DNA from 3 places in the Marinomonas primoryensis genome. Region 3 is predicted to be linked to each of the others. Evidence: riboswitches for the same ligand, from Rfam matches in the RefSeq annotation. Region 3 holds a riboswitch; each other region holds the start of a gene.

Region 1 (10,808 bases), 1.0 Mb from region 3:
TCATCATCACTCTAACCCTAAAATTTCGATAAGTAGCAAGTAGGTATTTCAGTTCTCTCACTTATCGTATTTTTTTACAGCACTGAGCACACATCAGCTAATTAAATATTATATACCTTCCCTATCATTATAGGATTTTGTTCTTTCTCACTTTTTCACACCAGAGTCTATTCTTGAATTAAGCCCCTTAGCTAAAGCACCTCACCCACAGATTGATTAAAAATTTCTACAACTTTCTAATCATATCAAAGTCGATAATTTAGTCCACTAAAGCCTAGGAAACATGCGATCAAGTCGAACGGTGAGAAGCACCAAGATAATCGGAAAAAAGCGGGGGGGCATTCTCTTGATCCAATACAGAGACAGGTTCATGAGCCACCACTCGCCCTCCTTCTATTAAGATAACTCGCCCGCCAACAAGGCTCGCTTCACGAGGCAAATGGGATATCAACAAGGTGGTTAAACCAAGCTCTTGAGTGACATCATTGACCAAATAAAGCATTTCTTCACGCAATGCAGGGTCTAAGGCGCTAAAAGGCTCATCTAATAACAAAATGGGCTTTTTGCGCACCAGCGCCCGAGCAATCGCAACTCGCTGAGCTTGACCTCCAGACAAAGCTTGTGGAAAACGCCCTTTTTTATCAACAAGCTGTGTTTTTCCTAATGCCCAGTCCACTTTCTCTTGTTGTTCAATATTCAAAAATAAAGAAGGCGATAAGCCAATCGCTACATTTTGCCAAACCGTCAATTGTGGAAACAGGTTATCACTCTGAAATAATGTAGAGATAGGCCTTTCATAGGCCGGCAACGCCAATAAAGAGTCGCCATTAAAACTCAACTCACCACGCCCTTCTAGAAAACCTCCCAAGAGATGCAATAAGGTACTTTTCCCTTCGCCACTCCCCCCAAGCAAGGTTGTCATGCCTGGCGCAATATTCACCTGATAATCCGCGTGAAAGGTCTCCCAATTATATTGAAGATTAATGGTTAACATGGAAATTACCTCCCGTCATTTTTCCACTGACTGTCTTTCCACCAATAAGGCGAGATGAGCAATAAAATAAAATCAAACAAAGGGAAATCAACACCACAGCAACACAAGCCCCTTCTTCTAAACGATACGAGCCAATCAATTGGAAAAGATACAAAGGCAACGACACTAATCCCTGACTGCCAAATAACGCGATCACGCCCATATCACCAAGAGAGAGCAAAAGCGCGTAACCAAATGCTTGCGCGACACTAGCGCGAATTAAAGGCCATTCCAGACACCACCGTGACCAAGACTGAATACCCAAACTTAAGTATAGGTTACGAAAACGGCGCTCCTGTTGATACAACACAGGCATTAGAGCACGCAATACAAAAGGCAGCGCCATCACAGCGTTCACCCAAACCACGATCCAATAACTGGATTGGAAACCCCAACCTAGATCACGTAGCCACAAAAATAATCCCGTCGCGATAACCAACCCTGGCACCATTAAAATCATATTTCCAAGGTGTTCAAGCTTGCTCGGTAAAACACTCAAGTATTGTCGTGTCATACAAAAACGTGCCAGCACAACGAAACACACACCCAACGACAAGCTTATTATCGCAGCGGGTAAGGCTATTTTTAAAGAGACCAACACCGCCTGCCACAATCCAGATGACAATAGGGTCGTTAAAAATAAAGGGGAAAAGATCGGATCAAAAATAGCTAAAAATGGCGGAATAACCAGAACCAACACACACAATAAAGCCATGCAGTCTGCGCCTTTCGCTAAAAAGGAATCTTTCACCGGATAGCTCTTTACCGCTAATACACTGACATCTTGTTGATTAATAGGTGCGATGCGATAAACAACCACCGCAAACAAAGTGCAAATAGTCACTTGCAACAAGGATAGAAAACTTGCTTTATTCAAATCGAAATCAAATCTTAACGCCTGATAAATAGCCACCTCTAAGGTGCTAGACTTTGGTCCACCGCCCAAGCTCAACACCACGGCAAAGCTGGAAAAGCACAACATAAAAATCAGTACAAACGCACCCGGCAGTACTTTTTTCATATAATGCCATTCAATCAAACGAAATGCAGACCAACGTGAAAATCCTAACTGAGAAGCTTGGCGCCACTGACCGGAGGGAATCAAATCATAACCTTGTAGCAGCAAACGCACTGCTAAAGGCATATTAAAAAACACATGGGCCAGTAAAATACCCACTAGCCCATACAAAGGAATTTGTAGGCCAAAAATTTGACTCAACCAGCCAGTACGACCGTAAACCACCACCAAACCTAAAATAGCCACAATGGTTGGTACGACCATAGACACGGCAAAAAGCTGCAATAAAATAGCTCGACCACGAAACTGGCGATGAATAAGACAAGACGCTACCGGAATAGCGATCAACAGACTAACACCACTGCTCAGCAAGGCCTGCCACAAGGAAAAACGTACCACACGCCACAAGTAGGGCTCGTATAAATACTCAGACCAGCTACTGATGTCACTATAACGCAAAAGAGCCGCCAAACTGGCCGCTCCCATTAATAAGAAAAAAACCACTCCCAGTAACGCCGGAAGTAGGCCTTTAATAGCACGAAAAGAAAGCAATCGAACCTAGCTTATCGTGTCGTGGCATTCAGCCACTCATTCACCCAAGCCTTACGATTTTTAGCCACATCGCTCGCTGGCAAAGTAAGTACCTTAGTGGGTTGTAATGCACTATCAAACGCTGCCGGCAACGCTTCATTTAACTTAACAACAGGCAACATCCAGTTACCCGTCGCCACCGTTGATTGAAATCCAGGCTGCAGAATAAACTGCATAAAACGTTTTGCCAGCTCAGGATTAGGTGCACTTTTCATCATGGCCGCCACTTCAATTTGTGGATAAAGACCTTCACTGGCCTGCGCCGCTTTATACTTAGTGACACCTTCCGCGACGATATGATAAGCCGGAGATGTGGTGTAACTCAGCACAACATCCGCTTCACCTTTCAAGAACAAACCATAAGCATCAGACCAGCTTTTCGTCACAGTAACGGTATGACTTGCCAACCGCCCCCACGCATCTGCAGCGCCATCACCGTAAACCGATTTTACCCACAACAACAACCCCAAACCCGGCGTGCTGGTTCTAGGGTCTTGATAAATCACTCGTAGATTTTGATTATCAACAATTTCTTTAAGGCTTGTGGGGGGATTTTTTAATGTTTCAGAGTTATAAATAAAGGCAAAATTGCCCTGATCAAATGGTACAAACACCTTATCCTTCCAACCACCAGCAATGGTCACAGCAGAAGTATTAACATTATGCTCAGCAAGCAAGCCACTCTTTTTCGCCGCTTCCATTAAATTCAGATCTAGACCTAGCAACACATCAGCCTGAGAAGACTTCCCTTCAAATTGAGCTCTAGACAAAATACCAACAGAAGAATCGAGTGCCACGAAATTCAGTTCACAGCCGCACTCTTTCTCAAAGTTGGCTTTTATTTTTGGGCCTGGGCCCCAGTCAGAGGCAAAAGCGTCATACGTATAAACATTAAGCGTTTCTGCCGCCAACGTAGCAGAAGAAAACGCCACGCCTAAGGTTGCACTTAAAGTCATTAAAGACGTGGTGAGAAGTGTACTAAAGGAAAGTTTTTTCAAGGTGTCGCTCCTAACAATAAGTGAGCGGCGTACAGGGAAATGGCAAGGTACGCTTATCAAGAGTACTGTTTTCAATCTACGATATTACTGTAGCGAAACTTGCTATCTCGATTCCTACGCCAGCATAATCTGGATCAGGTTCGGTGGGTTAGCGATTAATTCGCTTCTCAGCTTCTGTCTTCTTAATGTAAGACAAAGCACCCCATGAGATAATGTGCGTGCATTGTAAAGAGTCCCTCAGCGGAAGTCTATTTCCGCAAGAACCCGTGTCACTGCGCCTTGATTCTTCTCAGCAAAACGCAACGCTATTTGCCCTAGCCGATATCGCTGAGAAGATTGACCAGCAAGAGTAACGACAGCACTTTGTAAGTGCGCTTCATCCTCACACCGCACGGCGCCATTCACCTGCAACAGTTGATTAGTGATATCTAAGAAATTAAAGGTATGAGGCCCAACAATAATCGCTTTACCCAGTAGCGCAGGCTCAATGGGGTTATGACCACCGCGCTTAATCAAGCTCCCACCGACAAAAGCGACATCGCAAGCTTGATAATAATTCATCATTTCACCCATAGAATCCCCAATCACCACATCAAAATCACACCATTGATCTGGTGGAGTTTGACTGCGTAGCGCAATCCGCTCAAAAGACTGCTTCGCCAAAACATAAACCGCATCAAAGCGCTCAGGATGACGAGGAACCAAGATTAATAAAGCATCTGGATACTTTTGCAAAAGCACTTTATGTATACGCAATAACATGTCATCTTCGCCATGATGAGTACTTCCCCCCATCCAGACAAAACGCGAACCAAGCTGCCGACGCCAATTAGCCTGCAAAACCTCAGGAGCAACCGCGAGGTCAAATTTAATACTTCCGGTAACCAATACTTTTTTTGCACCAAGCGCCTCAAAACGATCAGCATCCGCTTGCGCATGAGCTAAAAAGCTATCAGGTAATTTAAATAAAGGGCGAGAAACAAGAGAGAATTTTTGATAACGCTGAAAGGAACGATCGCTCAAGCGCGCATTCACGACATCGATACGCAAACCACACTGCTTAGCGTGTTTTAATAAATTAGGCCAAAGCTCTGTTTCAACAATCAATAGATGCTTACAATCAAGTTTTTTCAGCGCCCTGCTAACACTGCTACTCCAGTCCATCGGCAAATATCTATGCTCAGCAAAAGGAAACTCTTTGACTACCTGCTCTGCGCCTGTTGGCGTCATGGTGGTAATTAAAAGACGACGCGCTGGAAATTTTTCTCGCCATTGAAGTACCAGAGGCCGAGCCGCAAGAACTTCTCCGACTGAGGCACAGTGAATCCAAAGGTCAGCCTTAACCGCAGGCCAAAAGCCCAAGGCTTCTTGCGCCCGATAATGTACATACGTTTTTTTAAATCGCCGAATTTTTAATAAAATTAATGGCGTAAATAAAACCAATAGAGCTTGATACAGCCACATAATTAAGCCGGCGTTTCGCTAAATTGTTGATTATGAAGTTGTGCATAAGCTCCGTTCATCGCCAACAACTCACTGTGTGAACCTAGCTCAATAATCTCACCATGATCAACGACAGCAATGATGTCGGCATTTTCTATGGTTGATAAGCGGTGGGCAATAGCAATAGTTGTTCGATTAGTCATTAAACCATCCAATGCGACCTGAATGGCTCGCTCTGATTCAGTATCCAAGGCGGACGTTGCTTCGTCCAAAATTAAAATAGGCGCATTTTTTAAAATGGCTCTCGCAATGGCAATGCGCTGACGCTGCCCACCCGATAAAAGTACACCATTTTCACCAACCATGGTGTCTAGTCCATGCTCAAGTTCTTGAATAAAATCCCAAGCATTCGCTGCTTTAGCCGCTTCAATAACCTCTGTTTCACTGGTGTTACGCAAAAAACCGTATGCGATATTGTCGCGAATTGAACCATTAAAGAGCACAACCTGTTGATTTACCAAGGCGATATTAGAGCGCAACTCTGTCAGTTTATAATCATTGAGGAAAACACCATCAATGTTTAATTGACCATCGTCAAAGTCGTAAAAACGAGGTATCAAATTTGCCATAGTGGATTTACCACTACCAGAGCGCCCAACCAATGCTAAGGTTTTCCCAGCTGGTAAGGACAAAGTGATATTTTTCAGCGCCAATTTATCCGCACCGGGATATTTAAATGACATCGAACGCCACTCAATATTTCCTTTCAAACGCGTCGCTGGTGTTTGCCCCTTATCCACCTCTTCCGGTAAATCTAAGAAGTCAAAAATACTGTAAGACGCTGCAATGCCTTTTTGCAAAATACTGTTCACATCGGTTAATTGGCGAATAGGTTTACCCAACATCCCTGCCGCAGTAAGGAAGGCAATAAAGTCGCCAGGAGACATATGCGAACTAATCGTTGGGCTCAAAGCAAACCATATTAAAATGGCCATCATTATTGCTAAAATAAATTGAACAATAGGAATATTTAGTGATTTAGTCATTTCCATTTTTAGCTGGGAACGACGATTTTCACTGGCCGCGCCACGAAATCGCTCGATTTCATATTCACTGCCACCAAATATTTTAACAACTTCGTGCCCTTTAATGGCTTCAGAAGCGACATCTGTAACGCCACCCATCGCATTTTGAATTCGGGTGCTCAATTTACGAAAACGCTTGGAAGCATAAGAAACAACCAAGCCAATGAGAGGGACAACCAACAGAAACAACAAAGACAAACGCCAGTTCATGTAAATCATGTAACCCAATAAACCAACGACCGTTAAACCTTCTCGCAGCAAGACTCGTATTGCCTGAGTAATAGAACCAATTACTTGCTCTGTGTCATACGTCAGTTTGGCCAACAAGCGACCAGTAGGAATAGAATGGTAATAATTAGAAGGAAGAAGCACCAATTTATTAAACATACTGGTACGTATATCGAATACGACGTTATTCGCTACTTTCGCCATAAAGTAGTTACCCAAGAATGTCCCTATACCTCGAGTAATAAAAACGGCCAAAATTGCCAAAGGGATCATTAATCGGCTATCAGAAATATTGCCTGCAGATACAACATCCACAATATGTTTTAACAAAGCCGCTAGCGCAGGCTCCATTGCAGCGTAAAGGACATAACCAATGACACTTAGTAATAAATATCCCCAAGATGAACGAACATAGCTCAGTAGACGTAAGTATGTTTTCACACCGGAAACTGGCACTTTTTGAGCTTCTTCTTCGATCTCAATATTCTCTTTATCTTGCATTTACAGATTCGCTTTTTTGATAATAGCAGTGGTTGAATAACCATCAACAAAAGTTAGAACTTTCACTTCACCGCCATGCGCTAACACATGATCAGCGCCAACGATTTTATCAACAGTATAATCGCCGCCTTTGACCAGTACATCTGGTGTTAAAAATTCAATTATTTCTTTTGGTGTATCTTGGTCAAACCAAGTTACCCAATCAATCGCCCCCACCCCTTCAAGTACAGACATGCGGTGAACCAAATGGTTAATCGGACGTTTTTCCCCTTTAAGGCGCTTTACAGATGCATCGGTATTAACCGCGACAATTAATCTATCTCCAAGTGCCTTGGCCTGCTTCATGTAAGCGATGTGTCCTGGATGAAGAATATCGAAACAACCATTTGTAAAAACGATTTTTTCACCGTTCATTTGCGCTAACTTAATTTGTGCAAGTAAGTCTTCTGGAGAGAGCACACCAAAATTCGACGTGTGCGAACGCTGAAACATAATGGCCTCAAGGCGCTCAGCACTGATGGATGCCGTGCCTAATTTTCCAACCACATAACCCGCTGCCTGATTGGCGTATTCGACTGCATCTATGAACCGTTTACTGGTAACATAAACGGCCGTTAAAACCGCCACAACGGTGTCGCCAGCCCCTGTGACGTCAAAGACTTCTTTTGCTGCCGTCGCCAATGAAAAAGGCGGTTTGTCATCACTCAGTAAAATCAAGCCATCTTCACCACGAGTTACGAGTAAGGCCTTCCAGCCAAACTGCTTACGAAGTGCTGTCGCTTTGTCTTCTAACTCTTTCGTTGAGCTGCATTTACCCACAATCGTTTCGAACTCAAGTAGGTTTGGCTTAACCAACGTAGCCCCTCGATAAATCGAAAAATCATTGCCTTTTGGGTCAACAAAACTAGGGACATTCGCTGTATTCGATAAGGCAATAAGGGTCTGAACATCGGCAAGACAGCCTTTTGCATAATCTGAAAAAATAACCGCATCCGATTCAGGCAGACACTCTTCTACGACACTTGCTAGCGCCTCATTCTGAGAAAGACTGTCTTCGCGTTCTTCAAAGTCCAAACGGATAAGTTGTTGATGACGGCTCATCACTCGCAACTTTGTAATCGTTGGCAGATTTTCAGAGCGAACAAATCGACACGTAACGCCCACTTCTTCCAAACAACGCGCTAGAATATCTGCATTTTCATCATTACCGACCACACCAACCAATGTCACCGACACACCTAACTTGGCTAAACCAAGTGCAACGTTCGCCGCCCCACCAGGGCGATCTTCAATATTGGACACTTTCACCACTTGAACTGGTGCTTCAGGAGAAATACGAGAGGTGCCACCATGCCAGTAGCGATCTAACATTACGTCCCCAACGACGAGGATGTGTTTGTCTTTAAAATTCAGATACGAAGAGTTCATAGGCACATAATAATCGATTTTTAGATTCGCTCATCTTATCATACTCCCTCACCAAGTTGGACATACCTAAAACATACGAAATAAGGCTTTTATACTATGCTGAATTCCGCTCTACTATCTAGCCAATCATTCTTATTTGATGAGCTGCTAAGCAACTGGTCGCTTTATGGCATCAATAAAGAACAAGGCTTTAGCTATGAAAGTATGACTCACGACTGGACAAAAAACTCAGTGGGTCGAATTCGCTTACTCACTCAATGCCGACAACTTTATACCTTTAGCCATGCATGCCAGATAAAAAACACTCCTGAATGGCAAGCAACGCTAACCCCACTTTTCGACTTTATCACCTCACATTACTTCCTTGATGAACGCTGGACCTTTTCGTTAAACGACGATCTTTCAATAAAAGACAAGCAATCTGATGCCTATGCTCTCGCCTTTGTTTTATTGGCGTTTAGTCATTACTATCAAGTAACAAAGGATGATCGCGCACTTCAATATATGAAAAAAACACACCGTTTTTTGCTAGAAAACATGCAAGCAGAATCTGGTGGTTTTTATGAGTCACATCCTGTCGACACCAACCAAATCCGCCGACAAAACCCACATATGCACTTACTAGAAGGCTATATTGCGGCCTTTAACGCCACGCAGGATAGCGATTATAAAGACACTATCCAGTCGCTTCTCTCATTGTCTCTTCAGCACTTCTATCACAAAGACACAAAGACACTGCGTGAATTTTTCAGCTCAGATTGGCATCTTCACCCTGAAACAGGTAGCCAAGTAGAACCGGGGCATCACTTCGAGTGGGTGTGGTTGCTTTATCAGGCGAATAGAATACTACCCAACTCCGACTATACCGAGTTAGCCCAGCAATTATGGTTAACGGCCGCCAGGCACGGGCTCGCGAAAAATGGGGGCATTTATAACCAAATAGATGGCAATAACTATCAGCCCATTGATAAAGAAAAGCGGGTCTGGCCGATCACAGAATACCTTAAAGCAATAACCGTCATACCCATTGGCAAAGAAGAAAAAATAGACCGCTTAGAGAAAGCACTCGACTTTGCTCAGCAACACTATTTTTTGAAAAATGGTCGCTGGAATGAGTATCTCAATGAAGACAATATACCAAAAGACTTTCCGCTTCCTGGCACCAGCAGCTATCATATTTTTCTCGGCCTAACAGAAGTGATAGCATGGGCGAAAGCGAACAATGGTTTTCAGGATTCTTTTTAGATTTGGCTCACTGATCTCAGGCAAAACATCAGCAATGACAACGCCTTCCACATTAGGACAAATGTATTATGTATATAGTTACTGGCGGCGCCGGCTTTATTGGCAGCAACATCATCAAGGCGTTAAATAAAAAAGGCATCAAAAATATCCTTTTAGTTGACGATTTAACGGATGGGAAAAAGTGCCTTAATCTCTCTGATCTTGATATTGCAGATTATATAGATATGTACGATTTCCTAGACGCAATTAAAAACGACACTCTTGACATTAAACCCATCGCCATTTTCCATGAAGGGGCTTGTTCAGCCACCACAGAATGGAATGGTAAATTTGTCATGGACGTTAATTATCAGTATTCAAAAGCCGTATTGGATTTTTGCTTGAAACATGAAGCGCCATTTTCCTATGCGTCTTCAGCCTCTGTTTATGGCTCTGGTCCCGTATTCCAAGAGTCTCGTGAAAACGAAAAACCTCTTAATATGTACGCATACTCCAAATTTCAATTTGATCAATACATTCGTGCCGTTCTGCCTAAGGCAAAAAGTCAGATTGTTGGCTTTCGTTACTTCAATGTCTACGGGCCTCGAGAGCAACATAAAGACAGCATGGCTAGTGTTGCCTTTCATCTTCGTAACCAAGTACTCGCTGATGAAAATCCAAAATTGTTTGGGGCTTATGACGGCTATGAAGCAGGAGGCCAAAGCCGTGATTTTATTTACGTTGAAGATCTGGTTAATACCAAACTTTGGTTCCTAGAGAATCCAAACAAGTCTGGTATCTTTAACCTAGGTACCGGTAAAGCAGAGCCTTTTAGAACCATTGCTGAAACCGTTATCGGACATTATGGGAAAGGCGAAATCGAATACATCCCTTTTCCAGAACATTTAAAAGGCGCCTATCAAAGCTTTACCGAAGCCGATATAACCAAGTTACGTGACATTGGTTACAAAGGGGATTTCCGCGGATTGGCGCAAGGCGTTCAAGATTACCTAGGTTGGCTCGATTCGAATGGCTAAATATTTAATTGTTGGCCCATCTTGGGTTGGCGACATGGTGATGGCACAAAGCCTTTTTATTACGCTAAAGCAACGTGATGAAGAGGCTATCATCGATGTTATTGGCCCGAAATGGTCATCGCCTATTTTGGCTAGAATGCCAGAAATACGTAATGCAATCACCCTACCCACAGGTCATGGTGAATGGGGCATTAGTACGCGCCGTAAACTAGGCCACTCGCT
Region 2 (10,808 bases), 940 kb from region 3:
TCTGTGGTAATTCGTCCATTTTTAGGAAGAGGCATTTCATTTAAGATGGCTTGAGAGGAATCGTTAATAGACAGCTCTTCTGGTTGAGATCCGTAAAGTGATGCGAGGTTTTCTTCATTCAAGTGATGAATGAGGTTATCGAAAAACACCTCTCCATCTTGCAGAGCCACGGCGCGTTCACAGTACTTTTGCGCGTAGTCCACTTGATGCAGCGTTACTACAACGGTGATGCCATCTTTTTCGTTGATGTCTTTCAAGGTTTGCATGATCAAACGAGAGGATTCAGGGTCAAGGGACGCAATGGGCTCGTCGGCCAAAATCACCTTGGCTTTTTGCATCAGAGCGCGGGCGATGGCCACTCGTTGTTGCTGACCACCAGAGAGTTCTGAAGCACGCTTTAAGGCGACGTTTTTTAACCCCACTCTTTCTAGCGCTTCAAGTGCCATGTGCTTTTCTTCAGCGGTAAACCAACCCAGCAAGCTGCGGTAGGTCGGAATACGACTGAGTCCACCGATCATCACATTGGTTAATACGCTTAAACGACTTACCAAATTAAATTGCTGAAACACATTGCCTATCTGCGACCGAGAAGTACGAACGTGTTTGTCTAATTTGCCGCGTTGTTGAATGGTATTGCCTAGCACCTTAATGCAGGAATCGCTGTGTTTATCGGCGAGAGTTAAGCCTGAAATATGTCGCATAAGCGTAGACTTTCCAGAACCTGAAGGGCCAATAAGAGCAACCATTTCGCCTTGTTTAATTGATAAATCCACATGCTTTAATGCACAGACTTCTTTGGTGAAGTGTTTTTTTACACCAGTGATTTCTATAATGCTCATTGGATGTCGACCTCTTTAATTGATGAACGCAAAAGCGTTTCTGATGAGGCGATACTAGGTAGGTTTTGTGACAGTTTGGTTATCTAGATAAGTCTAAAAAATGACCAATTTATGACAGTTTGGTATTTTTAAAATGAAACCGAGCATGGGATTAGTAACTTGTCTAGCTAAGTAACTAAAAGCAAACGCCAGTAGGGCTAGCGCTTTAGAATTCTTAAGCGCTAGCCTGTCTAGTCGCAATAAATGGGATGAAAAGCGCAGGAATAAGCGCATGAGGTAAATAAAAAAAGTGAGAAAATATTGAATCGTATGGTGTTATTTATTTATTACGTAGGAGGGCGGCTTGATATGGATCATATCGTGGTGTGGAACGTTTACGCTTTAAACGACAATGCCCACGCTTTTTACTGTGAGTAGATACAGAGCATGGGTATTTTTTATGTTTACTGGTTATCACGTCCATGTTCACTAACAAAGTCGAGAAAAGCGCGGTTAGCTTTAGAAAGGTAACTGTCTTTTCGCCATGCGATGCCAAGGTCTAACCAGATTGGTGGATCAAAGGAGCGCGTGATCAGTTGGTCGTCTTCCTCTATTACCATAGCGAGTAGCGTGGAAATGCCAAAGCCTTGTTGAGTGATGGATTTAATGAGCGGAATGAGGTTGGTTTCAAAGCCAATTTTAGGTGTTTTTTTACAGGCTTTGGCTAGCTTGTCGACAATTCGTCGATGAAAATAACCTTCTTTAAACATGACCAACTCTTCTTCGAAAAAAGCGTCAGGCGAGACTCGCTCTAGTTGACTAAACGGGTGATCGGTCGCGACGGTCACTAACATTTCTTCTCGAATCAGCGCTTGGGTTTGCAGGCTGTCCGGTAAGGTTTCAGCGACAATAACACTTAAATCTAACTCACCATTTTCGAGCATTTTTTGCAGCTGCCAGGTACCGCCTTCAATGACTTTTAGCATGAGAGTGGGATAGCGGTGTCGAAACGCCATGAGAATGGGTGGGAAATAGTAAGACCCCAACATGCTGGGAATGCCCACACGGACTTCGCCTTGGCTCAGGCCTTTTAGTTCGCTCATTTCGAGTAATGCGTCGTCAGTGGCTTGGATGATCTTTTCAGCATGCAGCCGTAATTTTTTACCTTCATCGGTGAGGCCAATGTTTCTATCGGCGCGATGGATCAAGGTCAAACCCAAATCATGTTCTAATTTTTTAATCGCCATGCTAACGGCAGGTTGGGCCACGCCAAGCAGCTTGGCGGCCTGAGTAAAGCTCTGAGTTTTAGCAATGGCAATGAAATAACGTAGCGGTTTAATGTCCATCAATAATCCTTATGGATTGGATAAGATAGATATATTTTATTGATAAATTGGCTGGGCGTATAGTGTGCCAATAATATTCGCCTCATTGGGGTGATTTTCGCGGTGTTGATACTGGAGTTTTGTTGTGATTGAAGTGAATAGCTCTGTTTTTTGGCGAGGAACCTTAGCTTTAGTGATCGGTTCTTTTATGGTCTTTGCCAACGTGTACGTCACTCAGCCCTTGTTGCCCATGATAGCGAACGAATTTTCGATTAGCCCGCTTCAGGCCAGTGCCAGCTTTACGATAACGACGTTGACCTTAGGGATATCGTTACTCTTCTATGGGCCGATATCGGACGCCTTGGGCCGAAAAGGCATCATGGTGATGACCATGGTGGGCATTACGTTAACGACCTTTTGTTTGTCCTTAGTACAAAGCTATGAGTCTCTACTGGCATTGCGAGCTTTGCAGGGATTCTTCTTGGCGGGTTTACCTGCTATTGCGGTGGCGTACTTGGGGGATGAATACACGCCAGAAGCCTTAATGGTCGCCGTCGGTTTATACATTAGTGGCAACACGTTAGGTGGCATTGGAGGTCGTCTTATTGGTGGCTTTGTTGGTGAGTGGTTAGGACGTTCTGCAACGTTTGGCGTGATGAGCGCTATTAGTCTTGTTTGTTTGTTGGCTTTTTTCTTTTTATTGCCTAAATCACAACACTTTGAACCCAAGCCTTTACGAGTCGGTCATATCCTGATGAATATGAAGGATCATCTACAGAATCGCCGTTTGCTAACCTGCTATTTGATTGGTGGGTTTAGCTTCTTTATTTTTATAAATCAATACAGCTATGTAACCTTCGTATTGGAAGCGGCACCTTATAACTTAACGGCAAAATACGTCGGCTTGCTGTTTCTAACGTATTTGTCTGGCACCTTGGGGTCGGCTATATCGGGGAAGCTTGCGAAACGTTGGAGCCAGCCTAATATAATCGTATTAGGCACCTGCATCTTTATGTTTGGTTCCTTAGTGACACTGGGTGGTTCTTTAATGGCCATTATTATCGGCTTGCTCATTAATAGTTTTGGCTTCTTTTTAGGCCATTCGACGGCCAGTAGCTATGTAAGTCGAAACGCGAAACACGCCAAAGCCAGTGCGTCTTCTTTGTATTTGGTATTTTATTATTTAGGCGCCAGTCTTGGCGGTTTTTACCTCGACCCGTTTTGGCAAGCCGATGGTTGGGCTGGTGTCATCATGGGATCTTGGTTGGTATTGAGCGTGGTTGCGCTTGCTGGTGTGAGCTTGATCAAAGACAACAAGCGTACGGTGCAAATTACGGCGACAAGTTAGCATCATCATAACGCCTTACTGTCTGGTTCTTTGTCCGACTTCAATTATCCTTTGTTGCGCTTTCGATGAATCTTGTTAGTATTGCCGCCTATAGTCGGGGGGCCGTTAAGGCTGAGATTGCACATTTGCAGACCCGTTGAACCTGATTCAGTTAATACTGGCGTAGGGAACTATACATCTTGTTATTGATGATTGGTGATCCTACTCCTATCTTAATGTAACTCGATCTAGTTCCAGAACGCCCGTTCTTGGAGCTTTATATGTCGAGTGATACAACAACCCCTTCTGCTCATGTGTCTAAAAGTACAGCTAACCTTGTTTCTACGCCCATTGTTTTGACAATTGCTGGTTCTGACAGTGGCGGCGGAGCAGGCATTCAAGCTGATATTAAAGCCATGTCTGCAACAGGAAGTTACGCTTGTTCGGTGATTACTGCGATTACCGCTCAAAATACACTCGGCGTTTCTGCCATTTTTCCTATTCCTCTTGAACACATTGAAAAACAGCTCGATGTGGTATTTTCTGATCTGAATGTCATCGCGGTCAAAGTAGGGATGTTGGCAGATTGCGACACAATCAAATTAGTTACGGCAAAGCTCAAGCAATATCGCCCTAAATTTCTAGTCGTTGATCCTGTTATGGTTGCGACCAGTGGGGATCTTTTGCTAAAAATGACGTCCATAAATACACTCAAATCCGAATTACTTCCTTTGGCTGATCTCATTACCCCCAACCTTCCAGAGGCCGCCGCATTAACGGGCTCTCTTGTTCCAACAGATATCGCATCCATGACGCTAATGGTCGACAAACTGCGCCAGTTGAAAATGAAAACCGTGCTGTTGAAAGGTGGGCATCTGGAAGAAGACGAAAACAGTACCGATTTTCTAATCTTTGCCGATCGCCTTGAGGTCTTAACCTCCCCACGTATTCATACTCGAAACACACATGGCACAGGTTGTACATTATCTTCAGCGATTGCCTCGTATTTGGCGCAAGGTAATGACTTATTGCACGCGGTTCAGTTAGGCAAAAAATACATTACTCAAGCAATAGAGCACGCAGATGAATTGCAAATAGGTCGTGGTCACGGACCGGTAAACCATTTTTTTAATGGCCACGCCAATGTCCGCTAATTTGGCGACTTTTTCAGTCCCAAAATCTTCGATTAAGATAACGATAACTCAAGGTTATCTACGGTATCTTGATAGTACGACGCCTACGTTAAACCATCTTAATATGACCATTCCAGCAGGGCAGTGGACATGTGTTTTGGGGCGTAGTGGTTGTGGAAAAACCTCGTTTTTGCGTTATCTTGCCGGCCTGCTTGATCAACAAATAGAGTGGTCTGGCGAGTTACAAATTGAGCCTGCGAATTGTGCGTTAAAAGATCAAATTGCTTATATGGCGCAGCAAGATTTATTGATGCCGTGGTTGTCGGTATTAGACAACGTCTTGTTAAGTTCTAAATTCGGAGCTCGGGGAGACTCCGTTGCTCATGATCAAAAAGTACAAGCATTGGCTTTGTTGGGAAAAGTCGGGCTTGCCGATCATGCTAATCGTTTACCTCAACAGTTATCGGGTGGCATGCGTCAACGCGTCGCCTTGGCAAGAACCCTGATGCAGAACAAACCAGTCGTGTTAATGGATGAACCATTTTCTGCATTGGATGCGGTGACGCGCTATCGATTGCAAGATCTAGCTTGCACCCTACTGCAAGACAAAACCGTTGTTTTAATTACCCATGACCCACAAGAGGCGATTCGCCTTGCTCACCATATCTACATCATGCAAGGAAATCCCAGCACGACGGCGTTCTTAACGACGCTTGAGTCTTCTACACCACGCACATTCGATGCCGAGGGTGCACAACTTCAGCAGCGAATTATGGCGTGTTTAGAGCATGATCATGGTGATCAATGTGGGGATGAAAATGAGCGATAAATTTCGTATTACGGCTAAGCCACATCAAAAAGAAAATAGGAATGCGAGTCTGCATTCTGCGCTCCGTATTGTGGTGAGCTTTGTCGTTATTTTGGGGTTGTGGCAAGCCGTCGTGGTTGTCTTTGCTATGCCTACGTTTATTTTACCGGCACCTTTAGACGTCTTCGAAAAGCTACTGCAACGACGAGAGGTTCTTTTTAAACATACGCTGGTGACGGGGGCAGAAATAGTACTCGGCTTATTTTTAGGTCTGTTTATGGGACTGTTTTTTGCCTTACAAATGTTGTTGTTTAAGCCGATAAAACGCTGGTTACTACCTATTTTAATTGCCAGTCAGGCGATTCCTGTTTTTGCCATTGCGCCACTGTTGATGATCTGGTTGGGCTATGGGATTGCCTCCAAAATTGTGATGGCCGCGATCATCATCTTCTTCCCTGTTACTACCTGTTGCTACGACGGTTTGCGTAATACGCCGTTGGGTTATCTCGACCTTGTCAAAACCATGGGGGCTACAAAGTGGCAGAGACTCCGTCATATTCAATTCCCCGCGTCTTTACCCACGCTGGCGTCTGGAATTCGTGTCGCCGTGGTGATTGCGCCTATAGGCGCAGTAGCAGGGGAATGGGTGGGTTCTAGCGAAGGCTTGGGTTATCTAATGTTGCAAGCCAATGCCCGGATGATGATCGATGAGATGTTCGCGGCGTTGCTTATTTTATCTTTACTGTCCGTCTCACTTTATTTTGTCACCGATAGGTTATTAAAAAAATTCATTCCGTGGGGTGTTTCGTAAACGCCGCGCATTCAAATATTTCGACACGTGTTATGAACAAAAAAACGATTACTCATAAAAATGCCTACTAAAAGGAAAGGAAAAGTAATGAATAAAAAAATGCTATTAAGCAGCATCGTACTTGCTGCGTCTTTGTTGTCTGTCACTGGACAAGCACAAGCAGAAGAGAAAAAACTCACCTTGATGTTGGATTGGTTTGTAAACCCAAATCATGGCCCTATCGTGATTGCCAAGCAGCGAGGGTATTTTAAGGACCAAGGTCTTGAGGTGGAGATTCAAGAGCCCTCTGATCCAAGCACGCCAGCGAAGCTAGTGGCCGCGGGTAATGTGGATTTAGCCGTATCTTATCAACCTAATTTAACCATGGATGTGGCCGCTGGTTTACCGCTTATTCGTGCAGCAACCCTGATCGCAACCCCATTGAACACGCTTACCGTACTGGACAATAACACCATCGATGGCATCGCTGACTTGAAGGGTAAAAAAATCGGTATCTCTGTGGCCGGTAACGAAGAAGCGATTGTCGGCACCATGTTGAAAACACACGGTGTGAAATACGAAGAGGTACAAATCATTAATATCGGTTGGGCACTGTCGACGTCTCTTGCGTCAGGCAAAGTGGATGCAACATGGGGTGGTTTCCGTAATTTTGAAGCCAATCAATTGGCATTAGAAGGCATAGAAGCAAAAGCCTTTTTCCCAGAAGAACACGGCGTGCCTGTTTATGATGAACTGGTCTTTGTTGCCAATGCGAACAGCTACGACAAAGCGGCGATTCAAGGCTTCAATAAAGCGATCGAGCAAGCCACGATCTACATCGTTAATCATCCGCAAGCGTCATGGAATGAGTTTGTTGCGTACAAACCAGACACTTTAAACAACGAGCTAAATGAATTGGCTTGGAAAGCAACGTTGACGCGTTTTGCGTTGCGTCCTTCAGCGGTAGACTTGAAGCGTTATGACGACTATGCCCAATTTATGTATGACCAAAAAATCATTAGCACGTTACCAAAAGCCAAAGACTATGTGCCGAGTTTTCAATAAGTCGTCCGCGACTTTTAGGAAATAAAAATTGGAAATCAGAGCGTAGAAGCTGACGTTAACAGTGAAAAGCAAAAGGTAACAGTATGAATATCGATACGATTATTAACGCACTGCATGCCGTGCGTGAGCAGAAACCGCTGGTGGTGAATATCACTAATTACGTGGTGATGAACAACACGGCCAACGCGTTGCTGGCTATTGGTGCTTCCCCAATCATGGCGCACTCCCGTGAAGAAATGGCGGAGATGATGTCCTTTTCCGGCGCCTTAGTGATTAATATTGGAACCTTAGACAGCCTTTGGATACCGCGTATGATGGTCGCGGTAGAGCAAGCGAATAACCACAATAAAGTTGTTGTGCTTGATCCGGTTGGTTGCGGTGCGAGTAAACTACGCACACAAACATCTCGGCAGATTGCTGAAGCCGCGAACAAGTTGATCATTCGAGGCAATGCGTCGGAAATCATCGCCTTGGCGGGAGAGCAAGGGACAAGCAAAGGCGTCGACTCAATGGACAGCAGTGAAGCCGCCGTCGGCGCCGCGCAATATTTGGCGAAAACCTACCAATGTAATGTGGTGGTCTCAGGGGAAACGGATTTTATTATTACCGCTGACTGTCAAATTAAGCTTAATAACGGCCATATTATGATGCCGTATGTGACGGGAATGGGTTGCACACTGAGCGCATTAACTGGCGCGTTTGCCGCCGTCGGTGAAGAAACCGGCTTAGCCGCCGCTGCGGTTTTGGGTGTCGCGGGTGAAATCGCCGCAGAGCAATCCAAAGGCCCGGGGAGCTTACAGCTTAATTTGTTAGACGCCTTGTATTTGTTGGATGAAGAAACATTGATTCAACGGCTTAAAATGAGCTGAGGTAAAAAAATTATTGAGGGGCTATTCGCTGAATTGTTTTTTTTAATACAATGTCATCGATTAGTTCCTCAATACTAATATTATGCCTTCGCGGTAATATTGTGTGGCAGTAAAGGGTGGTCATTTTTCCACACAAAAAGCATGTCATTTACCTTTTCGCCATTACCCGGTGGTTGCCATAAATTAGTTTCTTGATGTCTTGCGCCAAGACGATGATAAAAGTGTTGGGCGTCGACATTGTCTTCTAGTACTTCAAGGTATAAGCCTTTGTGTTTGAAGGTGTTATCCACCCATTCCGCAATTAAATAGAGTAGTTGCTTGCCAATACCTTTGCCTTGAGCGGCGCTTGAAACATGCAAGTTGTCTATAAAGGTTCCCCACTGGGTACTTTCATGGCCAAAGGCGCAGATAAATCCGTATATTTCATCATTGTCTGTCGCGACTATGATGTATTGATTTTTTTTAGGTGAAGACAAGCGACTTGCCCAAGCGTTTTGTCGTTCATCCCAGACATCATGATCAAGAAAATCATCTGGAAAAATACCGCGATAGGAGTTACGCCAACTCTGGGCATGCAGCTGAGCGATGCCTTCTAAATCGTCCATATTCGCTATTCTGTATTGCATTAATTGGGGACTCCCTGCTGATTTTTACTCGATCTATCGTGCGTATTTTAAATGCCATTTTACTAACGGATACTAAAGCGAATTGTTAATTCCTACCACCCTAAAGAATTCGACACGTATGAGATTAGGGTAAACGTATTCGTCATCATGTTAATATGTCTCGCATTTGACGTACTATTAATGCCATTAAATAACCAAATGTTGAGAGTAAAATGAACCCGTATCGTTTGTACTTAGTCACCGATGATCAGCAAGATCTAGAAACGTTAAAAGCCGTGGTAACAGGCGCCGTTGCTGGTGGCGTGACTATGGTTCAAGTACGCGAAAAGCACGGTGACGTACGCGCTTTTATTGAAAGGGCATTTGCGGTTAAAGCCATTTTGCAGGGCACAGGCGTGCCTTTAATCATCAATGACCGAGTCGATGTTGCGTTAGCGGTAGATGCCGACGGCGTGCACCTTGGTCAATCTGATATGCCCGCGGACACTGCGCGTCGTTTGATAGGTAAAGACAAACTGCTTGGTCTTTCCATTGAAAACGAGCAACAGCTTATTGACGCTGAATCCTTGCCGATTGATTATGTAGGGTTAAGCGCCATTTTTGCCACACCAACAAAAAGCAACACTAAAAAAGAATGGGGAATAGAGGGGCTGCGCAACGCAGTTGCCAAATGTTCTTTTCCAATCGTCGCGATCGGAGGCATTAATGCGTCTAACCTAGACGCCATTGTTGGCACTAACGTCGATGGCGTGGCGCTCGTCTCTGCAATATGTCACGCGCCAAGCCCTAAACAAGCGACAATCGATTTATTGAAACAGATAGGTTGAGCTTTTTTACTCAGAAGAAAGTACGGCGTTTGGTTTTAATATCGCATTAGCCAACAATGACAGAGGTTCTTTGGTGCACATGTAAGTGGATCGCCAGCGTTAATAGCACAAGCGAACGCTTACAGAACCAGTCGATATGCTTGAAGCGCGACAAAAGCTGTCATAAATACGCTATAAAAATTAACATACCCTTCATTGCATCGCTGAATGTCTAATATAGAGTGAATTATGAACACGAAAATATACAAAGAAGTCCTTTTTCTAGCCAAAGAATTAATGAGTTGCGCTCATAAAAAGGACCAAACTGGCTTTGATACTTATTATGAAGAATTGAAGGCAATCTGTAACGACAACGACGATACGGACAAAGATCACCCTGTACAGTGGGAAACACTGGGGGATTTCACCGATGATTTAGAATTGGCGGTTTCTATTTACGACAAAGCGTTGTTGAAAGCCGCCGCGATGAATTCAAAAGATTACCTATCATCGATTGGCTTTTCAGCCGCGTTGCTGAAAATAGAATTGGGTGAAAAAGCGAGCGCCATTGAGTATTTGGAACAAGCCAAAATACACAGCAATAAAATCATCGATAAAGAACTTAAAGCTGAAATTCATGATCTCTTAAAAGAACTGAAAGAAGCGTAAAAGACCAAATTCAAAATCATCGGCCAAGACTGCTAAGATGACGTTGTTCTTGGTCTAATGACAGCGTTATTTTTGGTCTAATAGCAAGTTGTCGTCATAACGAAAGTGTCTAGAATGCTGAGTGATTGGGTCAATAAACTGAAGTTCCTTGGCCAGTAACTGCAATGGCGCTGAATAATTATCCGCTGATTGAGGTTGTAGTTGCGGGTAATATTTATCGTTCAGAATCGGCCAACCCAATGTTTGCATATGTAGACGCAACTGATGGGTTTTCCCTGTTACTGGGTGCAGTTCAAACAGTGCCTGCTGAGTCGTTTGTTGCACGCATCGAATCATCGAATGGCTGTTAGCTTCGCCTTTAGTCACTTGCATGAGAAAGCGTGGTTCAGACGGCACGATACGATTCCTAACGTCCCACTTTTTATCGATTAGATGGTCATCGCTGCTGATGCTTGCTATGGCCTGATAGGTTTTGTGTATTTGTCGCGTTTCAAATAACCGATGATAATCATGGCGAGTGTCTGGATTAATAGAGAACATCACTAAACCGGCTGTCACTCTGTCCAAGCGGT
Region 3 (10,808 bases):
TCTCTCAACAAAGCGAAGGCCTTGTGAAAGTAAAAAAATTTCAGCTGCCTGTTCTGCTTTTTCGCCACTATTTTTCGGTATTCTCCTGTTGCTGAAAATACGGGTGATTATTTGCATATACCAAATTTCCTTTTCGGTAAGTCATAATTTCAGGTCTTTTATGAAATATGCCATTTTCATCTATGGTGATAATGCCAGTATTCGCTGAAATTTTTGTGCTTGGTAGTAGTGTGAACAGTCGATATTTGTTTGCTAACAAATAGGAGTCGGCGCCGAGCGCTTGTAATCTACGCAAAATATTTGAACTTTGATTTTTAGGCAATACATCTAAAGTGGTGCTGTTTGGTGTGAGGGCGGGAACCTCGGTAAAAAGTATCCGCTCAATATCGCTAGGGTTAATCGATTTATCTGGCTCACTATCATTTAATGTACTGGTCGCCAGCATAGGGATTTTGTCGGCGAAGTAAAAATCTATAAGGGGTCTTATTTGTTTGGCATCATTAAGTTTCCCGACGTAAAACACGTAATCAAGGTCTTCGCGTGATCTAGCTATGCTTTCTACCTTCGTTCCTGTCCATTGTTCTATCCGTCTTTTGCGAGCATAACTTTCATCGATCAGGAGTAGCTTTTGAATCGCGTCCTGTCTGCCTTTTGGCGTGTTGGCATATGACTGATTGGAGGTGATGGTGATGTTTTCTTTGGTTGCGGCCACCCGAAATTCATCGCTTTGTTTTAATGCCCAAGTGTCTTGGATGTTTAATATAGCGGCTTTCGTTGCGCCTTCTTGTTTGGCGAAGGTAATTAATTCGTGTATTTCATCTTCGGCACTTAATGAAAAATGATAAAGGTTTTTTGGGTGCAGATTAATATCTAGCTGATTAAGTGCGATGACAGGATAAGGTAAATCTAAACGACCGACTTGGGCGACATTATTCTTTTGTAACGGCCCAATAATAACATCTGGTTGCTTTTCGTTCGCCGCTGCGAGTGCGTCAATGATGTTTGAGTAATCATCTACGTTAATAATGCTGACTTGTGGTCTTGCTTCTTTTTGATTGTAAAAGGTAGCAAAAAAACCGTCGACAATAGCTTGAGATGCGCGCTCTAGTTTGCCGCTCATCGGCAGCATTAAGACAATTTTTTTCGGTGCCATGTCTTCAATAGACGACATGATTTGGAAATCTTGTGGAGGGGATAGTGCTGCTGGGTGATTTGGGTTTTCTATCCGCCAATTCTCGAATACCGTAAGCTGCTGCTCAATAGACAGTGATTGATTTCTTAAAATGCCACTGATTGTTAACCAGCCATTGAGTAGTGGTCTTTGTTGTTGATAGAGCTCATCTATTTCATTTTGAGTCAAATTCTGGACGGCCAACCACAATTTAGTTTGGTTATCTTCACCTTCATTAAGTGGTAAGTTGTATGTCAAATCCATGCGCAGACTCACCGCATCTAACCAATTGCCAAAGTGCTCAAGAATGGAGGCTTTGGTGTCTTTTAGTTTATTTTGGTTGTCAGGGTGGCGCGCAGCCGTTAAGCGACCGGCTTGCTTTAGAAAGTCAAAGGATTCTGTGGCGTTGTCTAAATTTGATGTGGCTAGAGCGGCCAGTAAGTACGCTTCAAACTGAATAGAAGAGGTTGTTGATAACACTTCATTTTCTAATGTATCAATGACTTGCTGGAATTCGCCTTGCTCATAAAAGTTCTTTGCGGAACGATAAGCTTCGCCTAATTCTTTTGATACATCAGTGGTTTTTATTGGATGATAGATGCTTGGCGGCAGTGTTCTTTCTTGTGTCGCACTTTGAGTCAATTTTTGTTGCTGCTCCATGTTTAAATTCATGGAATTACAAGCACTCAGCAGAAAAGAGCACAGAGTTAATGATATGATGCGGTAATTAAGTAGGCTCATAAGCTTATAGAATGACAAATAAAAGAGGCAACATGGTATCACATAGTTCTGACGATGCGAGAGGGTCGCTGTACATAGTTGCAACCCCAATAGGCAATCTCGATGATTTTAGTAAAAGAGCCGAGCAAACTTTACGAGACGTAGACTATATAGCGGCGGAAGACACCCGGCATACTCGGCGTTTATTGAATCATTTCGCCATCGAAGCGAAGCTTTTCTCCATTCATGATCACAATGAAAAAGACAAAGCGGGTTATGTGGCGAGCTTACTAGACGAAGGTAAAAATGTGGCGTTGGTATCCGATGCTGGCACCCCGTTAATCTCTGACCCAGGTTATCACGTGGTGCATGCGCTGCGTGGAAAAGGGCATAAAGTGGTGCCTATTCCAGGTGCGTGTGCTTTGGTGTCTGCGTTGTGCGCGTCAGGTTTGCCGACGGATCAATTCTTCTTTGCAGGCTTTGTTCCAGCGAAATCAAAAGGTCGCTGTGATTTATTCGAGTCATGGAAGAAGCAAACCGGCACGGTGGTGTTTTATGAATCGACGCACCGTATTTATGACTCCATTGCCGATGTTCAAAAAGTTTACGGTGAGGATGCTCAGTTGGTTCTCGCACGAGAAGTGACAAAAACCTTTGAGACATTTTTATCTGGTACGGCGACTGAAATTCTTGCGATGTTTGACGCGGATGCAAACCAATTGCGTGGTGAATTTGTCGTTATGTTGAGCTTTACTCAAGAAAGTGGCAATGAAGTGGAGTTAGAGGCAAAACGGATTCTCACTATTTTGCTAGAAGATTTACCGGTTAAACAAGCCGCCGCCATGGCCGCGAAATTAACCGGCGAAAAGAAAAACTATCTTTATAAAATGGCGTTAGAAATGCAAAACCAAGCATAACCTGTTTAGTGATTGAGATATTTTTCTTCCTTAGTTCTGATGAAAATTAGGTGTTTACAAGGAAGTGAGACTGGGTATACTCGGTCTCACTTGTCGGAGTGCCATTTGGCTGAGATCGCATAATTAAGTGCGGGATCCGCAGAACCTGATCGGGTTAAAACCCGCGTAGGAAACAAGAAAATCTCCATTTTTCTTTTCTGCATCGAATGAACACCTGTCTTTTTTATGACGATTGATTCGATGCGATGTCTACTGTTTTATTCGTAACGTCACGCCCATCATTCTTCAATGAAAATTCAGGGTTCATGTTTTGCTTTGAAAACGTCTTTAATGCGTTTTCCAGTAAAGCAGCACCCCAGACAAGCAATTCTCCAAGTTTTAAATAAGGGAAATGCTTATGTCTACTATCAACGAACCTAATCAACAGAAAAAATCAAACAAGGTATCTAAAAAGCAGTCTCGTGAAGAAACACGATTAGCCGCAAAATCCTTCATCGAATCCTTACAAGCCACACCGTTTCCGGCGTCAGAGCGTATTTATTTAAACGGTTCCGATGCGACAATCCGTGTTCCCATGCGCAAAATCAACCTGACCGATACACCGCTTGGGTCCGACCCTGACAATCTTGACTTTGAACCCAACGAAGCCATCTACATCTATGATTGTTCCGGACCCTATGCAGACCCTCAAGTCACTATTGATGTTTACGAAGGCTTGGCTGCCATGCGCGCACCTTGGATAGAAAAGCGCCAAGACACTGAGGCTCTACAGAGTGTGTCATCACAGTTTGCTCAATCCCGTTTGGAAAACTCATCATTAGACGAGCTGCGTTTTAAGCAATTGCCAACAGTGCGAAAAGCCCGACAGGGTAAATGCGTGACGCAAATGCATTATGCTCGTCAAGGTATTGTGACACCAGAAATGGAATACATTGCATTACGTGAAAACCAAAATATGGATGCCATTAAGAGTGAACTATTGCGGAAGCAGCATCCCGGAGAAAGCTTTGGGGCGAACTTGCAAACACGCATTACGCCCGAGTTTGTTCGTGATGAAGTGGCGAGAGGTCGAGCCATTATTCCGAATAATATTAATCACCCAGAATCCGAGCCGATGATTATTGGCCGTAATTTCTTAGTAAAGGTAAACGCAAATATTGGTAACTCAGCGGTAACGTCTTCGATTGAAGAAGAAGTTGAAAAGCTAGTTTGGTCGACTCGCTGGGGCGCGGACACAGTGATGGATTTATCAACGGGCAAAAATATACATGAAACGCGTGAATGGATTTTGCGTAACTCGCCTGTACCAATCGGTACCGTACCTATCTACCAAGCGTTAGAGAAAGTGGATGGTGTCGCCGAAGATCTTAATTGGGATGTATTTCGCGATACCTTAATTGAGCAAGCCGAGCAGGGTGTTGACTACTTTACTATTCACGCCGGTGTTTTATTGCGCTATGTGCCAATGACGGCTAAGCGTCTAACCGGCATCGTTTCTCGTGGTGGTTCCATCATGGCAAAATGGTGCTTGGCGCATCACACAGAAAGTTTCTTATACGAACGGTTTCGTGACATTTGTGAGTTGTGTGCTGCTTACGATGTTGCGCTGTCCTTAGGCGACGGATTGCGTCCGGGTTCGATTATGGACGCTAATGACGAAGCACAAATGTCTGAGCTTCGTACCTTGGGTGAACTCACCAAAGTAGCGTGGGAATACGATGTACAAGTCATGATTGAAGGGCCTGGGCATGTGCCCATGCAGTTAATCAAAGAAAACATGACTGAGCAGCTTGAGCTTTGCCATGAGGCACCTTTTTATACATTAGGCCCGCTGACACAAGATATTGCGCCAGGCTATGACCATATAACTTCTGGGATTGGCGCGGCGCAAATTGGCTGGTATGGCTGTGCTATGTTGTGTTACGTGACACCAAAAGAACATCTTGGTTTGCCGAATAAAGAAGATGTAAAAGAAGGTTTGATTACCTACAAAATCGCCGCTCATGCAGCGGATTTGGCGAAAGGCCATCCAGGTGCACAAATTCGTGACAACGCCTTGTCTAAGGCGCGCTTTGAGTTTCGTTGGGAAGATCAGTTTAACTTATCGCTTGACCCAGAAACGGCGCGTTCTTATCACGACGAAACTTTACCGCAGGCTTCAGGAAAAGTGGCGCACTTTTGTTCTATGTGTGGGCCGAAATTTTGCTCAATGAAAATCACTCAAGAAGTTCGAGAATACGCTAAGGGATTGGAGTTGGAAGCGCAGAAGATAGACGTTAGTGCTTTAGACGCAAGCACTTTGAACGTAGGCACTTTGAGCGTAAACGAAGCCGAGAGTGGCATGCAAAAAATGTCGGCGCAATTCCGTGAGTTGGGTAGCGATGTCTATTTAACAACAGATAAATTTACGACAGATACATTGACGAAAGAGACGCGAGCAACCGAAAAATCAAAAGAAAAGTCGCTGTAAGCGCAAGGAGGAATTATGTCTATTAAACCTCCTGTTGTTTGGTGTGTGGGCGGGTCGGATTCGTCCGCCCACACTGGGTTGCCATCAGATATTCGCATAGGCCAAAATTTAGGCTGCCATGTTCAAAGTATTATGACAGCCACCCGGGTGCAAAACTCTGAAGACGGTAATTTGTTAGAGCCGATCTCGTTGTCTAAGTTCAACGAACAATGGCAAGCTTTGCTAGATGATCTGCCGCCAGATGCGATTAAAGTTGGTTTGTTGCCATCGGCAGAAATAGTGAAAGCCTGCTCGACTTGGCTAGAACGTTTGAAAGCGGACTACCCTAATGTGTTAGTAGTGTTTGATCCTGTCATGGTGAGCGGAAGTGATAGGCATAATCTAGAAAAAGCGGGCTTTGGGGCGGATTTACTCGCCCCTTTGTTGCCTTATGTCGATGTGATTACGTCTAACTTAATGGATATTGAAGCGCTAACGGGGCTATCTGGCAAGCAGCCTATAACCGATTTACAAACGCAACTGGCTGCGTATTTTTACGCGTCACCATGTCGCTGGTTGATGAAAGGTGATCACTCTGAAACCGGAAAAACGACGGATTGGTTAGTGAGTCAAACTGCCATTGTCGGCTTTTCAAGTGACACACTAGCCAGGCAGAATGCGGGTGGCAAGGGCGGGACTTTGTCGATGGCGTTGGTGAGCTTCATTGCTCATGGTTACGATGTATTGGATGCGATGACCATGGCGAAAGCCTATCTAAATGCGGCATTAAAATCGACAGTGAAGATTGATGAAAAAACCGAACAGTTTGGACTTCCGGGTTGGCCCCTGCAGATCGAAAATTTACCCATAATAGTGACGCCTCATCAATATTCGAATGTGCCCCATTTGTCATTTGCCAAGATGGATCTTAATAAAATGGGTTTATATCCGGTAGTTGATACGATTGCTTGGTTGACCTTAGTGCTTAAGCAAGGCATCAAACTGGCTCAACTTAGGATCAAAAATCCAGACGACCCTGAGTTAGAAGGAAAAATTCAACAGGCAATCGCCTTAGGTCAAAAGTACAACGCACAGGTCTTTATTAATGACTATTGGCAGCAGGCGATCACCTTTGGTGCTTATGGTGTGCATCTGGGTCAGGAAGATTTGGATGTGGCAGACCTGTCTGCCATTCAGCACGCTGGCCTTAGGTTAGGTATCAGCACTCACGGGTATTACGAAATTGCACGCGCCCAATCGATTAAACCGAGTTACATCGCCTTAGGGCATATTTTCCCAACGCAAACCAAGGATATGCCATCACAGCCACAAGGGGTAAAACGCCTCGCCCATTATGCTTGTTTACTTAAAGGCCATTATCCGACGGTTGCCATCGGCGGCATTGACGCTGAGAGGTTGCCTTTGGTCGCGAGAACCGGTGTGACTAGTGTGGCTTTAGTGACGGCGATTACGAAAGCGGATGATCCAGAAGCGGCGACACGGTCACTGATGGCATCATTACTTCAACACGAAGGAGGAAGACTAAATGAACATTATGCTGAATGACGCTCCTTTTGATTTTTCTGGTGAAACGTTAAAGGATTTACTGGATAGCTTGGGGAAAGAAACGAAAGGCATTGCAGTAGCGATTGATCAGCAGGTGGTGCCGAAGAGTTTATGGAGCAACACTGAGTTGAATGAACAGAGTCAGGTTATTATTTTTGAATCCATTGCTGGAGGCTAGTATGTCGTCTTTTTTTATTGCAGGACATGAATTTCATTCTCGACTTTTTACGGGTACTGGAAAATACGCCAGCGCGGACGCCATGATGGCATCTTTGGCCGCAAGTGAAAGTGAGTTGGTTACCTTGTCTTTACGTCGTATGGATTTGAAACATCAAACCGACAATATTCTACAACCCTTGCAGCAGCATGGTATTAAGTTATTACCGAATACGTCTGGCGCGCGCACCGCGAAAGAAGCGGTGTTTGCCGCTGAACTGGCTAGAGAAGCATTGGAGACTAATTGGGTCAAATTAGAAATTCACCCTGACCCTCGCTACTTAATGCCGGACGGCGTGGAAACGTTATTGGCAGCTGAGGAACTAATCAAAAAAGGCTTTGTGGTCATGCCTTATGTCCATGCTGATCCTGTGCTTTGTAAGCGATTGGAAGAAGTGGGGTGTCAATGTGTGATGCCGCTGGGTTCACCAATTGGTTCTAATATGGGCTTGGCTAGTCGTCCTTTTTTGGAAATCATTATTGAACAAAGTACAGTACCCGTGATTGTCGATGCTGGCATTGGTGCACCATCGGATGCGGCATTGGCGTTAGAAATTGGTGCGGATGCGGTGTTGGTCAATACCGCCATGGCGGTTGCAAAACAACCCGCGCAAATGGGCAAAGCCTTTCGTCTTGCTGTTGAAGCAGGGCGAATCGCCTATGAATCAGGTTTAGGAGAAAAACGCGTGCAGGCGCAGGCGACCAGTCCATTAACTGAGTTTCTAGGTGCTTTGTCATGAGCTCAACACCTAGTTCAAGCACAAATACAACCAAGGTTAGATTGCTAGAGCAAACCCCAGCCATTGCCGGTCAATTTAGTGAGTTTGTAGAGAATGCAGATTGGCAGTCTGTCACTCGTTCGCATGAAGAGAAAACCGAGCAAGATGTGCTGCGTGCGCTTGGAAAAAACAAATTAAATGTGGATGACTTTACGGCGCTAATTTCACCCGCGGCGGAACCTTATTTACTTGAAATGGTGGATAAAAGCGAAAAGCTGACCTTACAGCGTTTTGGCAACATACTGAGCCTATTTGCTCCTTTGTATTTGTCTAACACGTGTGCGAATGAATGTACTTACTGTGGCTTTTCTATGAGTAATGCTATTAAGCGTCTCACACTGAATGAATCTCAGGTTCAAAAAGAAGTTAGAGCGATTAAAAGCAAAGGCTTTGATCATCTATTGTTGGTGACAGGTGAAACCAATAAGGTGTCTATGCCGTATTTTGAACGCATGATTCCACACATCAAACCGCATTTCAGTCAGTTATCGATGGAAGTACAGCCCTTGGATACAGCTGAATACAAAACACTGCAAACCATTGGCTTGGATGGCGTCTTGGTCTATCAAGAAACCTATCGACGCAAGACGTATCTTGAACATCATTTACGCGGTAACAAATCCAATTTCAATTACCGCTTAGACGCACCGGATCGTATTGGGCAAGCGGGCATTCATAAAATAGGTTTGGGTGTTTTGCTTGGTTTAGAGGATTGGCGTACAGACTCTGTGATGATGGCGCATCATCTACGGCATTTGCAGAAACGCTATTGGCGAAGTCGCTTTAGTGTGGCGTTTCCGCGTATTCGTCCGTGTGAAGGTGGCATCGTGCCCAAATCGGTGATTTCAGATCGACAGTTGGTTCAATTGATTGCCGCGTGGCGATTATTTGATAGAGATTTAGAAATGAGCTTGTCGACACGGGAGTCGGCTGAGTTTCGAAATCACGCTGTGCGAATGGGGTTTACTACTATGAGTGCCGAGTCTAAAACGCAACCCGGCGGGTATGCAGATGATTCTCAAGAAGCGTTGGAACAATTCGAAATAAGCGATGAGCGCTCTGTAGCAGACATTTCCGCGATGATTCGATCGCAAGGGCGTGAAGTGGTGTGGAAGGATTGGGATCCTGCGCTGTCTCATTTCTAAATAATGGACAGAGCGTAAAGGCGTTCATCGTCATTCTTAAGAATATGTTCATGCTTGCTCGGTTCGTAGGGAAAGCATGTGAATGCGCATTTCCCCTTACACACTCATGACAAGTTATGCATCTGGATTCACTCTCTTTGGCACTGTTTGACAATTAAATCGACATAATAGATTTCATTCAAACAGGAAACAGAGCGTAAGGAGCTAACAATGTTTAATCGTAAAAAAGCAGGAATGATAGGTGTTATCGGTTTGAGTGCCGCGATTATAACCGGCGTGGCCGTCAGCGCTTATGCTGAAACGAAAGCGCCTAATAATGCAGCGGTTCAGGGTCAAACTGTACCAGAAGCTCAAATGAATACTGCCCCAAGTCATGAACAGCTCGCAAGCCGTATGGCGCAGCAGCTTGGGTTAGATGAAAAAACACAATCAAAAGTGTCTGATCTTTTTGAAAAAGATGGTAAGGCTATTCGTACAATACAAGAGCAGCTTCATAGTACTCAAGTAGAACTAAGCAGTTTGTCACCAAGTTCAAAAAACTACATGGACAAAGTGGATGACCTTGCTGAAGAAAGTGGAGAATTGACGGAAGCGCTTACTATTGCTTTCGCAAAAAACCGAGCAGGATTGTATGAATTACTAACGCCGCAACAGATTGAAAAGCTCGAAACACCAGTGCAACCACAATCGTAATATTTAGCTAACTCACTTCCCTTTATATTGAGAGCCTTGCCCCAGCCAGAATGCTGGGGCTTTTTTTGTTTGGGAAAGCCAAAGTAAGCTTTTTAGCTGGCGATTGTATTGAATAACTCGAAGTACGTTGGGAAGGTTTTTGAGGTGCAACCCGGATCGTTGATTGTCACTGGCGTATCAGAGAAGGCAACCAATGAGAAACACATGGCGATTCGGTGATCGTTGTACGTATCGATTTCTGCATGCTTCAGTTTTGCAACGGGCGTTACGGTAATGAAGTCTTCACCTTCGATGACATCGGCGCCGAGCTTTTTCAATTCGGTTGCCATAGCGTACAAACGGTCTGTTTCTTTTACGCGCCAGTTATAGATGTTTCGGATAGTGGTTGGACCTTTGGCAAAAAGGGCTGTCGTGGCAATGGTCATGGCCGCATCTGGAATGTGGTTCATGTCTAAGTCGACGCCGTTAAGTTCCTTGTGTTCTGCTTCAATCCACGTTGGGCCGTAGGTGATTTTAGCGCCCATTTTTTCTAGCACTTCTGCAAACTTCACATCGCCTTGCACACTGTCTGTGCCTACCCCGTGAACTTTAATTTTACCACCGGCAATGGCCGCTGCCGCTAGGAAATAAGAGGCTGAAGATGCGTCGCCTTCCACCATGATTTCACCTGGGCTTTGGTAAGTCTGTTGACCTTTGACGACAAACGCTTGGTAATTCTGATTTTCTACTTCAACGCCGAATTGCTTCATTACATGTAATGTAATGTCGATGTATGGCTTAGACACTAATTCACCATCAACTTTGATGGTTAAGTCGTTCTTCGCCAAAGGTGCGCTCATCAAGATAGCCGTCAAGAATTGGCTAGAAATATTGCCTTTGATGGAAACTTCACCGCCAGACAATCCATTGGCTTTAATTCGCAACGGAGGGTAGTTTTTTTCGCCTTCATAAGCAATGTCTACACCTAGCGCTTGTAGTGCATCTACAAGGTCGCCAATTGGACGTTCGTGCATGCGAGGTTCGCCGTGAAGATAGAATTCGCCTTTGCCAAGACAAAGTGCGGCAGTAAGAGGGCGCATGGCGGTGCCAGCATTACCAAGGAATAAATCACCAAAATCTGCCTGAATAGGGCCGTCAAGCCCTTCTAGAATA

The links. A riboswitch is a leader RNA that binds a small molecule or an ion and turns the genes downstream of it on or off. The one in region 3 is predicted to bind thiamine pyrophosphate.
Region 1: linked by a shared signal. The riboswitch ahead of thiB (thiamine ABC transporter substrate binding subunit) and the one ahead of thiC (phosphomethylpyrimidine synthase ThiC) in region 3 are both predicted to bind thiamine pyrophosphate.
Region 2: linked by a shared signal. The riboswitch ahead of thiD (bifunctional hydroxymethylpyrimidine kinase/phosphomethylpyrimidine kinase) and the one ahead of thiC (phosphomethylpyrimidine synthase ThiC) in region 3 are both predicted to bind thiamine pyrophosphate.

What each region holds. Positions count from the first base shown of each region.
Region 1 is NZ_CP054301.1:876,998-887,805, reverse strand. Features, by position in the region: gene MP3633_RS04060 (thiamine ABC transporter ATP-binding protein) at 290-994, opposite strand; gene thiP (thiamine/thiamine pyrophosphate ABC transporter permease) at 981-2,603, opposite strand; gene thiB (thiamine ABC transporter substrate binding subunit) at 2,615-3,640, opposite strand; TPP riboswitch at 3,734-3,855, opposite strand; gene MP3633_RS04045 (3-deoxy-D-manno-octulosonic acid transferase) at 3,878-5,104, opposite strand; gene msbA (lipid A export permease/ATP-binding protein MsbA) at 5,107-6,897, opposite strand; gene hldE (bifunctional D-glycero-beta-D-manno-heptose-7-phosphate kinase/D-glycero-beta-D-manno-heptose 1-phosphate adenylyltransferase HldE) at 6,898-8,325, opposite strand; gene MP3633_RS04030 (AGE family epimerase/isomerase) at 8,422-9,570, shown strand; gene rfaD (ADP-glyceromanno-heptose 6-epimerase) at 9,639-10,586, shown strand; gene waaF (lipopolysaccharide heptosyltransferase II) at 10,579-10,808, shown strand, end outside.
Region 2 is NZ_CP054301.1:2,816,225-2,827,032, reverse strand. Features, by position in the region: gene phnC (phosphonate ABC transporter ATP-binding protein) at 1-839, opposite strand, end outside; gene MP3633_RS13085 (LysR family transcriptional regulator) at 1,283-2,164, opposite strand; gene MP3633_RS13080 (MFS transporter) at 2,289-3,491, shown strand; TPP riboswitch at 3,577-3,677, shown strand; gene thiD (bifunctional hydroxymethylpyrimidine kinase/phosphomethylpyrimidine kinase) at 3,752-4,624, shown strand; gene MP3633_RS13070 (ABC transporter ATP-binding protein) at 4,614-5,432, shown strand; gene MP3633_RS13065 (ABC transporter permease) at 5,422-6,222, shown strand; gene MP3633_RS13060 (ABC transporter substrate-binding protein) at 6,310-7,266, shown strand; gene thiM (hydroxyethylthiazole kinase) at 7,350-8,135, shown strand; gene MP3633_RS13050 (GNAT family N-acetyltransferase) at 8,216-8,761, opposite strand; gene thiE (thiamine phosphate synthase) at 8,974-9,588, shown strand; gene MP3633_RS13040 (tetratricopeptide repeat protein) at 9,817-10,236, shown strand; gene MP3633_RS13035 (pseudouridine synthase) at 10,303-10,808, opposite strand, start outside.
Region 3 is NZ_CP054301.1:1,879,896-1,890,703, forward strand. Features, by position in the region: gene MP3633_RS08630 (YraN family protein) at 1-117, opposite strand, end outside; gene MP3633_RS08635 (penicillin-binding protein activator) at 68-1,843, opposite strand; gene rsmI (16S rRNA (cytidine(1402)-2'-O)-methyltransferase) at 1,945-2,808, shown strand; TPP riboswitch at 2,893-2,997, shown strand; gene thiC (phosphomethylpyrimidine synthase ThiC) at 3,206-5,278, shown strand; gene thiE (thiamine phosphate synthase) at 5,294-6,823, shown strand; gene thiS (sulfur carrier protein ThiS) at 6,804-7,001, shown strand; gene MP3633_RS08660 (thiazole synthase) at 7,003-7,779, shown strand; gene thiH (2-iminoacetate synthase ThiH) at 7,776-8,963, shown strand; gene MP3633_RS08670 (Spy/CpxP family protein refolding chaperone) at 9,174-9,656, shown strand; gene aroA (3-phosphoshikimate 1-carboxyvinyltransferase) at 9,749-10,808, opposite strand, start outside.